2 regions of the Micromonospora sp. CA-259024 genome follow, and region 2 is predicted to be linked to the other one. Evidence: riboswitches for the same ligand, from Rfam matches in the RefSeq annotation. Region 2 holds a riboswitch; the other holds the start of a gene.
The links. A riboswitch is a leader RNA that binds a small molecule or an ion and turns the genes downstream of it on or off. The one in region 2 is predicted to bind cobalamin.

Region 1: another riboswitch for cobalamin. It lies ahead of ACQEUX_RS29280 (ABC transporter substrate-binding protein); the one in region 2 lies ahead of ACQEUX_RS10365 (CbtB domain-containing protein).

Annotation. Positions count from the first base shown of each region.
Region 1 covers NZ_JBNJND010000002.1:2,087,846-2,093,101, reverse strand. The annotation lists gene ACQEUX_RS29290 (ABC transporter ATP-binding protein) at 1-753, opposite strand, end outside; gene ACQEUX_RS29285 (FecCD family ABC transporter permease) at 798-1,967, opposite strand; gene ACQEUX_RS29280 (ABC transporter substrate-binding protein) at 2,059-2,988, opposite strand; cobalamin riboswitch at 3,075-3,197, opposite strand; gene ACQEUX_RS29275 (M14 family metallopeptidase) at 3,366-5,243, opposite strand.
Region 2 covers NZ_JBNJND010000001.1:2,361,640-2,366,895, reverse strand. The annotation lists gene ACQEUX_RS10380 (GH92 family glycosyl hydrolase) at 1-1,028, shown strand, start outside; gene ACQEUX_RS10375 (histidine phosphatase family protein) at 1,134-1,730, opposite strand; gene ACQEUX_RS10370 (CbtA family protein) at 1,727-2,497, opposite strand; gene ACQEUX_RS10365 (CbtB domain-containing protein) at 2,488-2,691, opposite strand; cobalamin riboswitch at 2,727-2,871, opposite strand; gene ACQEUX_RS10360 (amidohydrolase family protein) at 3,220-4,098, shown strand; gene ACQEUX_RS10355 (ABC transporter permease) at 4,793-5,256, shown strand, end outside.

The DNA of each region.
Region 1 (5,256 bases), on a different contig from region 2:
CACCAGGGGGCCATGGTCACCGGTGACCACCCGGACGCTGGCCCGGTAGTGGGTCGCGAGCAGGTGCTCGGTCAGCACCTCGGGCGGCGTCCCGGTGGCGACCACCTGGCCGCCGGCCAGCATCACCATCCGGTCGGCGTACTCGCCGGCCAGGGAGAGGTCGTGCATCGTGGCGAGGACGGTCAGGCCGTGCTCGCGGCGCAACTGGTCGACGAGTTCCAGCACGTCCTGCTGGTGACCGATGTCGAGTGCGCTGGTCGGCTCGTCGAGCAGCAGCAGCGTCGCGCCCTGGGCGAGCGCTCGGGCGAGGAACACCCGCTGCCGTTCGCCCCCGGAGAGGGTGGCCAGTTCGCGGTGGTGGAAACCGGTGAGGTCCAACCGCCCGAGCACCTCGTGCACGGCGTCGACGTCGGCGGTCGACTCCCGGCCCAGCGTCGGGATGTACGGGGTGCGACCGAGCAGCACGTAGTCCAGCACCGACATGCCGGGCGGCACCACCGGGGACTGTGCCACCGTGGCCACCACCCGGGCGCGGTCCCGGCGGCGCAGTGCGGCGCTCGCCGTACCGAACAGGGTGATCGCCCCCGGCGCGGGCAGCAGGCCCCCGACGGCGCGCAACAGGGTCGACTTGCCGGCGCCGTTCGGGCCGATGACGGTGACCCACTCGCCGACGGCGACGGTGAGGTCGACATCGGTCAGGATCGGCGTGCCGCCGAACTCGACGTGCAGCCCGCGCACCTCGACGGCCGGCACGTCGGCGGACGCACCGCCAGCGGACGCACCGGCGGTCTCGGTGCTCACGTCAGCACCCGGCGGGCGGTCCGCAGCACGAGTACGAAGAACGGGCCGCCCAGGAGAGCGGTGACCACCCCGATCGGCACCTCGGCCGGGGCGACGGCGGTGCGGGCCACCACGTCGGTCAGCGCCAGGAACGCACCGCCGAACAGCAGTGACAACGGCAGGATCACCCGGTAGCTCGACCCGGCCAGCAGCCGGACGGTGTGCGGCACGATGATGCCGACGAAACCGATCAGGCCGGTCGCGGAGACCGCCGCCGCGGTCCCCAGGGAGGCGGCGGCGATCAGCAGGTACCGGGTGCGCTGCGGGTGCAGGCCCAGACTCCTCGCCTCGTCGTCGCCGACCGCGAGGACGTCCAGCTCGCGGCGGTGCAGCAGCACCACCACGGTGGTCAGCGCCGCGTACGGCAGCACCAGCAGCACGTCGTGCCAGCCGGCGGTGGCCAGCCGGCCGAGCAGCCAGGAGTAGACCGGCTGGATGCTGTCGGAGTGTCGTTGCAGCAGGTAGGTCTGCCCGGCGGAGAGGAAGGCGGAGACCGCCACCCCGGCCAGGATCAGCATCGCTGGTGAGCTGCTCCGCCCGCCGGCCGCACCGAGCAGGTAGGTCATCGTCACGGCGAGCAGCGAACCGGCGAACGCGGCCAGCGGGATGGTCATCGGCAGTCCGGAGATCGCGCCCTGCCGACCGGCGCCGCCGAGGGCGATCACCGCGGTGACCGCGAGGCCGGCGCCGGCGGCCACACCGAGCAGGTACGGATCGGCGAGCGGGTTGCGGAACACACCCTGGTAGCAGCCGCCGGCCAGGGCGAGCAGGCCGCCGACGAGCAGGCCCAGCACCACCCGGGGCAGCCGCAGCTCGGTGACGATAGCGATCTCCCGCTCGGACAGCCCGCTGTCCAGGTGCACCCCCGGGATCAGGTTGAGCAGCTCGGCGGCGACGCTGCCCGGGGGCAGGCTCACCGGGCCGAGCGACACCCCGGCGACGAGCGCGACGAGCACCGCGAACACCCCGGCGACCAGCCAGCGCGTGCGCAGCCCGGCGGGCCGCGCCGAGGACGGCGAAAGCCCCGGCCGCCGGGGCCCGAACCACGACCCTGGACGTCGCAGCCCGGGTCGCGGAGGCTCGGAGGGCGTCCCGGCCGGCGGGGTGGGCGGTGCCGGGGCGGGCATCTCTGGCGCCCCGGTCACCGAGCCCTCTGCCGTGAGCGACCGCGGGAGTCGCACACCCGGCTCATTCCGCGCGCTCACCGACGGACGACGGTCACGCCGGTACCTTGGCGACCGCGTCGATGATGACGCGGAGCAGGTCCACGACGCGCGGGCCCCAACGCGAGGCGATGTCGTCGTCCAGCGCGACCACCTGGTTGTTCTTCACCGCGGTGAGCCCGGCCCAGCCGCTGCGCGCCTTGACCGAGTCGGCGTTCTGCTGGCAGCACTTCGAGTCGGCCAGGAAGACGAAGTCCGGGTCGGCCTTGACGATGAACTCCTGGGACAGCTGCGGGTAGCCCCCGTTCTTGCCGTCCGCGTCGGCCGGGTCGGCGATGTTGGTCAGGCCGGCCTGGCTGTAGAGCGAGCCGATGAACGTCTTGCTGGTCGCGCTGTACAGCTCCGGGCCCAACTCGTGGTAGTAGGTGAGCTTCTCGGTACGTTGCGGCAGGTCCTTGACCAGCTTGGCGATGTCGTCCTTCATCCGGGTGGTGACGTCGGTGGCCTGGTCGGCGTGCCCGGTCAGGGTGCCCAACTCGGTGATCTGCCGGTACGAGTCGTCCAGCGTGGTCGCCGCCGGGGTCAGGTAGACCGCGATCTTCAACTTGCCGAGCTGGTCGACGATCTTGTTGGTGTCGTTGGAGAGCACCACCAGGTCGGGGTTCTTGCCAGCGATCGCCTCGGCGTTCGGCTGAAAACCGGACAGGTCGGTCTTGGGCGCGTCGGCCGGGTAGGTGGACTGGTCGTCGACGGCGGTCACCTGGGGGCCGGCACCGATCGCGAAGAGCATCTCGGTGGCGCTGGGCGACAGCGAGACGATCTTCTCGGGGCGCTTGTCGAGGGTGAGCGAACCGACCGTGACCGGGTAGGCGGCGGCTGCGGTGCCGGCGCTCGGCTGGTCGTCGGCCTTCTGGGCGCAGGCGCCGAGCGCGAGCGCGGCGACCGCGAGGGTCGCGGCGAAGAGCCGAGGGGTACGTCTGAACACGGGGTCCTCCTGTCGGTCGAGGAGTGTGGTGCTTCGCCGACAGGGACTTTCGTACGCCCGCCCACGAGGCGCCCTTCCTCGAGAGCGCGTATCGCGACCGATCCGCAGGCGACCTGGCTCGTCCCCACCGTCCGGCGGGGCATCACAGTTGCGGGACAGCGCCGGGTTTCGCACCGGCTTCGCTGCGGACTGGTCGCTAAGACGGTAGCGCACCGGCCCGGACGTGCCGGATCGATCAAGGGCAGATCGTGGCGAGTCGATCTCTTGGGCTGCCGCACGGCGGGGGCGGGGTGTCCGCCGTGGGCATATGTCCCGGATCCTGGGGTTCGGGAAGGGTGGTGGGGCCCCGCCGGGGGGCGGGACGGGGCCCCACCCGATCAGGAGGAGGTGATGGTGACGTTGTCCACAGCCGCCTCGACCAGACTGGCGCCGGAGGCGTCCGCCGCCTCGACGAGGATGCTGACCGACTGGCCGGCGTACGGGGTGAGGTTGAGGTTCGCCACCGCCCAGCTCCCGTTGCGGTTGGTCGCCGCGCCGGCCTGGGTGAGCAGCGCCGTGGTGCCGCCGTTGTGCACCACGCTCACCCGCAGGTAGTCCGCCGACGAGGCGTTCGAGCCGTGTGCCAGGTACCAGGCCAGTGAGAGGGTCAGCGTGCCGGACGACGGCAGGGTGACCGCCGGGGACCGGGCGCTGGTCGCACCGCCGTCGAGGTCGTGGTCACCGGCCGCCGTTCCGGCCAGCCGACCGGTGACCAGGTCGTTGGCACCGGCGTACGGGGTGAGCTGCTTGGCGCCGGAGGACGTGGTCGCCTGGGCGGCACCCCGTTCCCACGCCCCGATGGTGGCGGTGTCGGTGCCGCCCGGGTTGATGGTCCAGCCGGTGGCGGTCTCGAAGGTGTCCGACCAGACCGTGGTGCCCCCACCGCCGCCGCAGTACTGCGCCTGCTTGCCGATGGCCCGGTACGGGCAGTCGGCGTACTCGCTGAGCATCAGCACCGCCTCCCGGTTGCGCGACGTCTGCGCGGGGATCACCTCGTCGGGCGGGTAGAACCCGCCGCCGCTGGACGAGCCCGGGTACATCTCGAAGGTGTACGCCCAGATGCCGTGGGTGGCCCACATCCAGTCGATGCTGGTGCCGTCGGCGATGTAGAGGTCACTGGACTGTTCCGGCGTGTAGCTGTTGGTGGCCGCCATCTGCTGGCCGATGGTGGCGAAGGTGTTGTACTGGTCCGCGCTCATCCCGGACGGGTTGTTCGCGGTGGTGTAGCCGAAGGGCCAGAGCACGAGCTGCGAGTACGTGTGGAAGTCGATGTTCGCCTTGATCTGCTGGGCGCCGCCGACCACGCGACTGTTGACGAAGTTGCGCAGCGCCTGCGTCTCGGGTGCGGAGAACGCCGACGGGCCGCGGTAGGTCTCCGACGAGGTGGTTCCGGACGAGCCGCCGCAGCAGCCCCACTGGTAGGACCAGTTGCGGTTCAGGTCGGTGCCGACGTTCGACGAGCCGCTGTTGGGTTGCCGGTTCTTGCGCCAGGACCGGTACGACCCGGTGGCGATGTCGTACTCGCTGCCGTCCGGGTTGACCGACGGCACGATCCAGATCTCCCGGCTGTTGACGATGTTGGTGATCCGGGAGTCGCCGCCGTAGCTGTCGGTGAAGAGGTTGAGCAGGTAGATCGCCATCTCGACGGTCAGGTGCTCACGGGCGTGCTGCTGGGCGTTGAACAGGATCTCCGGTTCGCTCTCGTCGGTGCCGACGTTGTCGGAGATCTTCACCGCCATCAGATCGCGGCCCTCGTACGACGAACCGATGCTGATCTTGCGGGCGATCGCCGGATGGTCGGCGACGACCTGGTTCACGACGGCGGTCAGTTCCGCGTAGTCGTGGTAGTTGGAGTCGGCGGGCGGGAAAGCCAGCGTGCCCACCTCGCCGGCACCGCGCTCGGCGTTCGGCGGCGGGGCGAGCGGTTCCAGCCGGAAGCCCAGCTTGCCGATCGCGGCAGCCTCGCCCGCGGTGGCGGAGACGTGCAGCACGCCGTGTTCGGAGTAGTCGATGGCGGCTCCGGTGCGGGCCACCGCGGTGCGGTCGGCGGAGGTCCGGGGGCCGAGCACCCGGTAGCTGGCGGCGGCCGACTCGGCGGCCCGGTCCGGTGCCGGTCGGGCGGCGACCGGACCGACGGCGACGGCGACGATTCCCAGCCCGGTGACGACGGCGAGCACCAGGACGCGGCGGAGAGGGATGGCTGTGCGGAGGGCCATGGACTACCTCCTC
Region 2 (5,256 bases):
CGGCGTACCGGTTGCAGGGCACGAGCCGGGACGGCGCCCAGCCGTTCCTGTTCGCCACCGCGCCGTACCAGATCCCGGCGGGTAAGACGCTGGTGTCGGTGACCCTGCCGACGCAGACCGGTGACCCCCGCTCGGTGGGCCGGATCCACGTGTTCGCCGTCGCCAACGACGGCACGCCGGCCCCCGCGCTCGCGACCGTCGCCCCGAAGGACCAGACGGCGACCGCCGGGCAGGCCCTCGCGGCGAACCTCGGCTCGGTGACCGCCGGCGACCCCGGCACGACGGGCTACCGCGCCCGCGTCCAGTGGGGTGACGGTACGGCTCCGGAGGACGTCACGATCGGTTCGTCCGGCGCCATGAGCGGGCAGCACACCTACACGAGGGAGGGCACCTACACGGTGCACGTCACCGCGTGGGACAAGCTGTCGAGCAGCACCGAGGCCTTCACGGTGACCGTGGCACGTGGCGGATCACAGCCGGCGATCGCGCTGTCGGCGGCCGGCACCGTCACCACTGGCGGCGCGATCACCGTCGACGGCAGCGGGTTCGCCGCCGGCGAGCAGGTGACCGTCAGCGTCGGCACCGACCCGGGCCGGACCACGAAGGTCGCGGCCTCCGCGACCGGAACGGTACGAGCCTCGGTCCCGACCTCCGGTGACGCGCAGCCCGGCCGGTACGCCGTCACCGCGACGGGCGCGTCCTCTCGTACGCCGGCCACGGCCACCGTCCAGGTGACCGGGCAGGCGGAGGCGCCGACCTACCAGCCGCGAGTGGCGGTGCTGACCACGTCGGGCCCGCGCGGTACGTCGATCACCCTCGACGGTTCCGGGTTCGTGCCGAACGAGGTGGTCACGATCACCTTCGGGGACGGCCTCGCGGTCAGCACCGTGCGCGCGAATGGCGACGGTGTCATCTCCGGTGCGACGGTCAGTGTCCCGGGTGCGGCGAAGGCGGGCGCGACCAGCGTCACGCTGACCGGTGCCACGTCAGAGACGAAGGTGTCCCGGCCGTTCACCGTCACCGGCTAAAAGCCGGGGCGTAGCAGAGAGATCGTGGGCGGGCCGTGATCACGGCCCGCCCACGACTGCGTTGCGGGGGTGACAGCAGACTCGTGGTCCGAACGGGTCGTGCTCTCAACCCGCCCGTGGCGCGCTCAGTCGTAGCTGCCACCGCGCGCCCTGGCTGGTGAGCCGGACGATCGCCAACGGCTCCACGTCCACCTGCCGGTACGCCGCCATCGGCAGGTCGAGGGCGTGGACCACCGCGACCCGGATCACCAGCGGGTGGGTGATCGCGATGATCCGCTGGCCGCGTCCGCGCTGCCCGTCCAGCCAGCGACCGACCCGGTCCCGCACCGCCGTGACGGATTCGCCGCCGTGCGGCACGGAGTTCGGTGCGGACAGCCACTCGTGCAGCGCCTGCGGCTGCTGGGCGGCGATCTCCTCGAATGACCGTCCGGTCCAGGAGTCGTAGTCGCAGTCGGCCAACGCCGCTTCGATGGTGGGCGTCAGGCCGAAGGCCTCGGCGGTCTGCCTGGCCGCTGCCGCTGGACTGGACAGACAGGCGTCGTGGACGCCCAGGTGCCCGCGCCGGTCCGACCCGGCGCGGGCCTGCGCGAGGGCGGCACGCAGGCCGCCCTCGTCCAAGCTGTCGGCAAGCCCGCCGAACCGGGCCCGGCGCAGGGCGGCGGTGTGACCGTGGGCGACCAGCCGGAGGCTGGTGGCGGTCACGTGCTGGGAAGGGCGGCGGCGACCCGGCGGCGCCGGTCGTGGTGCATCAGGGCCGCGAACAGCAGGCCGATCCCGGTCCAGAGCACCACCTGGGTGCCGAGGGAGGCCAGCCGGAAGTTCCACAGAAGGGTCGCGGGGAAGTCGTCCGGGACCTCCTGGAAGGACGGCAACACCACGTACGACACCGTCGTGACGAGCAGGAATCCGCCGACGGCCGCGGTGACGCGCAGCCACCACGGTGCCTGGGCACCGACCGACCGGTAGCCCAGCGAGCCGGCCCAGACGGCCACCAGACCGAGCACCACCATCAGCAGGTAGGTGCCGGTCCGCTGGTTGATGGTGGCCGGGTCGCCGACCGCCGGCGGGTTCGCCGGGTACTTGAGGAACGGCACGATCACCGCGCCGAGCAGCGCCGCGCCGGCCAGCAGCAGGCCCGAACGTCCGTCGTCGTAGGTCCGCCGACGGCGCGACAGCAGGACGTACGCCGTGGCCAGCAGACCACCCATCGCGGCGCCGAACAGGCCGGTGGCCAGGAACAGGCCGCCGCGTTGCCCACTGCGGGTGACCGGGCCGTCCTCGTGCTGGTGCCCACCGGCTGCGGGCTCGGCGTGCGCCGCGGCCTCCTCGATGGCGATGGCCGCCTCGACGTGTGGTTCACCGGCGACGTAGGCGAACGCCCCCGCCAGCAGGCCGGCGATCAGGCCGGCGAGCAGCCCGCGGACGAGGACGGTGAGGAACGGGGGAGCGGTGGTGGCGTTCAGTGGCACGGAACACCCAGCAGGTGCCGGCCGTCGTGCATCAGCTCGTGCAGGTACGTCCCGCTGCGCGAGACCGCCCCCTGGTCGAAGGCGACGAGGTAGGCCAGCAGGGTGAGCACGACGACGGTCGCCAGGGCCGTCCACAGGAGACGAGCGGTGCCAGCGGGGTGGACCAACGGCTGGCTGGACGTGGAACTAGACATGAATACACGAACCTCTCCGGGGATGACGCGTCCCCATCGCAAGGCTGCGGACGACCGAGCGTCCTGGCTCGCGGATCCCAGCGAAAGCTGGCAACCGCTCACAGTGGCGCGACCGCGCCGGATTCACACCGGCTTCCCTCGCGTCGCCGCAGATAGTGGGTCGACGGTATCGGTGCCGCCGCAGACGGTCAACCCGGGCCGGGAGCCCAGACACGTCAGCTCGTCGACGCTTCGGTGACGCTGGTCGCCACCGGCGGATTCGTCATACCAAAACTCGCATCGTTGCCGGCTGGCGCGTCCGACGCCGACGTCGGGGGCCGACCGGAGCCCCGCTCCCACGCAGCCGGCTGCTCCGACCTCCGGGGGCGGTCCGCACCGCACGTCCACACGTCGTGCGACCCGCGGGCAGCCTGTTACCGCTAACATGGTCAAACTGCTGGATCGGGTCCGAGACGCCGGGCCGACCCGGACGTTCGACCGATGACTGAGCGGGGTGTGGGGGTACGTGAACGCGCCAGGGCGTGTCCGATGACGACCGACGTGGCCGCGCAGCGACCAGGCATCGTCGACGCGCATCATCACCTCTGGGTCCGGGCACGGCATCCGCAGCCCTGGATCGACCCGCACACCATGGCCGCGATCGACGACGACTTCACCCCGGTCGATCTCGCCCCGGTGGCCCGGGCCGCCGGAGTCACCCAGACCGTCGTCGTTCAGTCCGTCGCCGCCCGGACGGAGACGCCTGAGCTGCTGGGCATCGCCGCCGACGACCCCCTCATCGCCGGCGTCGTCGGGTGGGTCGACCTCACCGCCGCCGACGTCGGCGATCGCCTCGACCGACTCCGGGCGGCACGGGGCGGAGAACGCCTGGTCGGGATCCGCCACCTCGTCCAGTCCGAACCCGACCCGGCGTACCTCGACCGCCCGGACGTTCGGCGAGGCATCGCCACGGTGGGCGCCGCTGGTCTCGCCTTCGACCTGCTGGTGCGCCACCACCAGCTGCCGGCGACGACCCGGCTCGTCCGCGACCTGCCGCAGATGCGGTTCGTCCTGGACCATCTCGGCAAGCCCTCGCTCGGGCACGTCGGCCTCGGCGACTGGCCCCGCGATCTGCGGGCGCTCGCCGCCGAGCCCAACACGACGGCGAAGCTCTCCGGCCTGGTGACCGAGGTGGATGGCCCGTCCTGGACGACTGCGGACCTGCGGCCCGCCGTCGAGCACGCGCTCGAGGTGTTCGGCCCGGACCGGCTGATGTTCGGCTCGGACTGGCCGGTGTGCCTGCTCGCCACGTCGTACGCCCGCTGGGTCGAGGCCCTCACCGACCTGTTGGACCCGCTTTGTGACGACGAGCGTGCGGCGATCTGGCGACAGACGGCCCGCCGGGCGTACCGGCTGGCCGCGTCGTGACCCGGCGAGGGCTCGCGGCCTGTCGGCCCGGAAGCCCTCGCCGCGCGGACTCACCGCCCGGCTCGCGGCCTGAATCGCCGAGCGGTCACCGACCCGCCGAGTGACTGGCTCGCGTGGCCGGGTCCCTGACCGGAGACGGGCGCGCTCGCGGCCTCGGCGGGACGGGGGTGCCCACGGTTCCATCCGGAGACATAGCATGTTATCGATAACATGCTGGCGATGGTCCGCTGGTCTGGTCCGCAGGGCTCACCCGGAGGTGCGGGGTGCAACTGGTGGTCGGCGTAACCGTTGACAGCGCCTGGTGGGACCGCGGTGCTGGCATGGGCGGTGCGCCGTCGCCCCAGCCGCGTTCGTCGATCCCCTGTGGACGAATGCTGGTCAGCCGCCTGCTGACGGCACCCCGAGGGCCTGGCCCGTGCCGCTCGGCCGCAGTTGTGCCGGTTTGGTCAGACGTATGCGTCCGATGGTCCCGGTAACGATGACAAAACATGGCCGCAAGACCTTGGCAACACGCGTGGACGCGTGGCATGGTAACGCCTGATCGAGGGAAACATCCGACCTATCTCCACGGGCGGGGCGGGCTCGCACTCATGCCTCTCCCATCCGAGGAGGCTCGGTTGCTCACAGGTGTCTGGCTCGCCGGCGGGTCCTCCGTCGTGTGCCGGCGCCACGCTTGGGGAGGTCAGGTCCGACGATGAGTACCGTCGAGGCACCCGCCGGCACGCAGCGCGGCGAACTCAGCGACTGGTTCCGGGAACGCATCTCCCACGCCGTCTCGGAGTTCACCGCCGCCACCGCGCTGGTCGTCCTGTTCATCGCGTTGACCTTTGCGAGTCCCTATTTCCTGACGGCGGACAACCTCTTCAACATCGGGGCGCAGACAGCGGTGATCGCCATCATCGCCACGGCGCAGACGATGGTCATCATCACGAAGGGCATCGACCTGTCCGTGGGGTCGGTGGCCGCGCTCGCCGGCGTTCTGGGAGCGATGGTCGTCCGTGACCTCGGCTTTCCACTCTGGGCGGCGACGGTGGTCGCGATCGGTGTCGGCGCGCTGGCCGGCCTGTTGAACGGGCTGCTGGTGACCGTGGCCAGGATTCCGCCGTTCATCGCGACGCTGGGAACGATGTCCGTCGGCCGCGGTCTCGTCTTCATCAT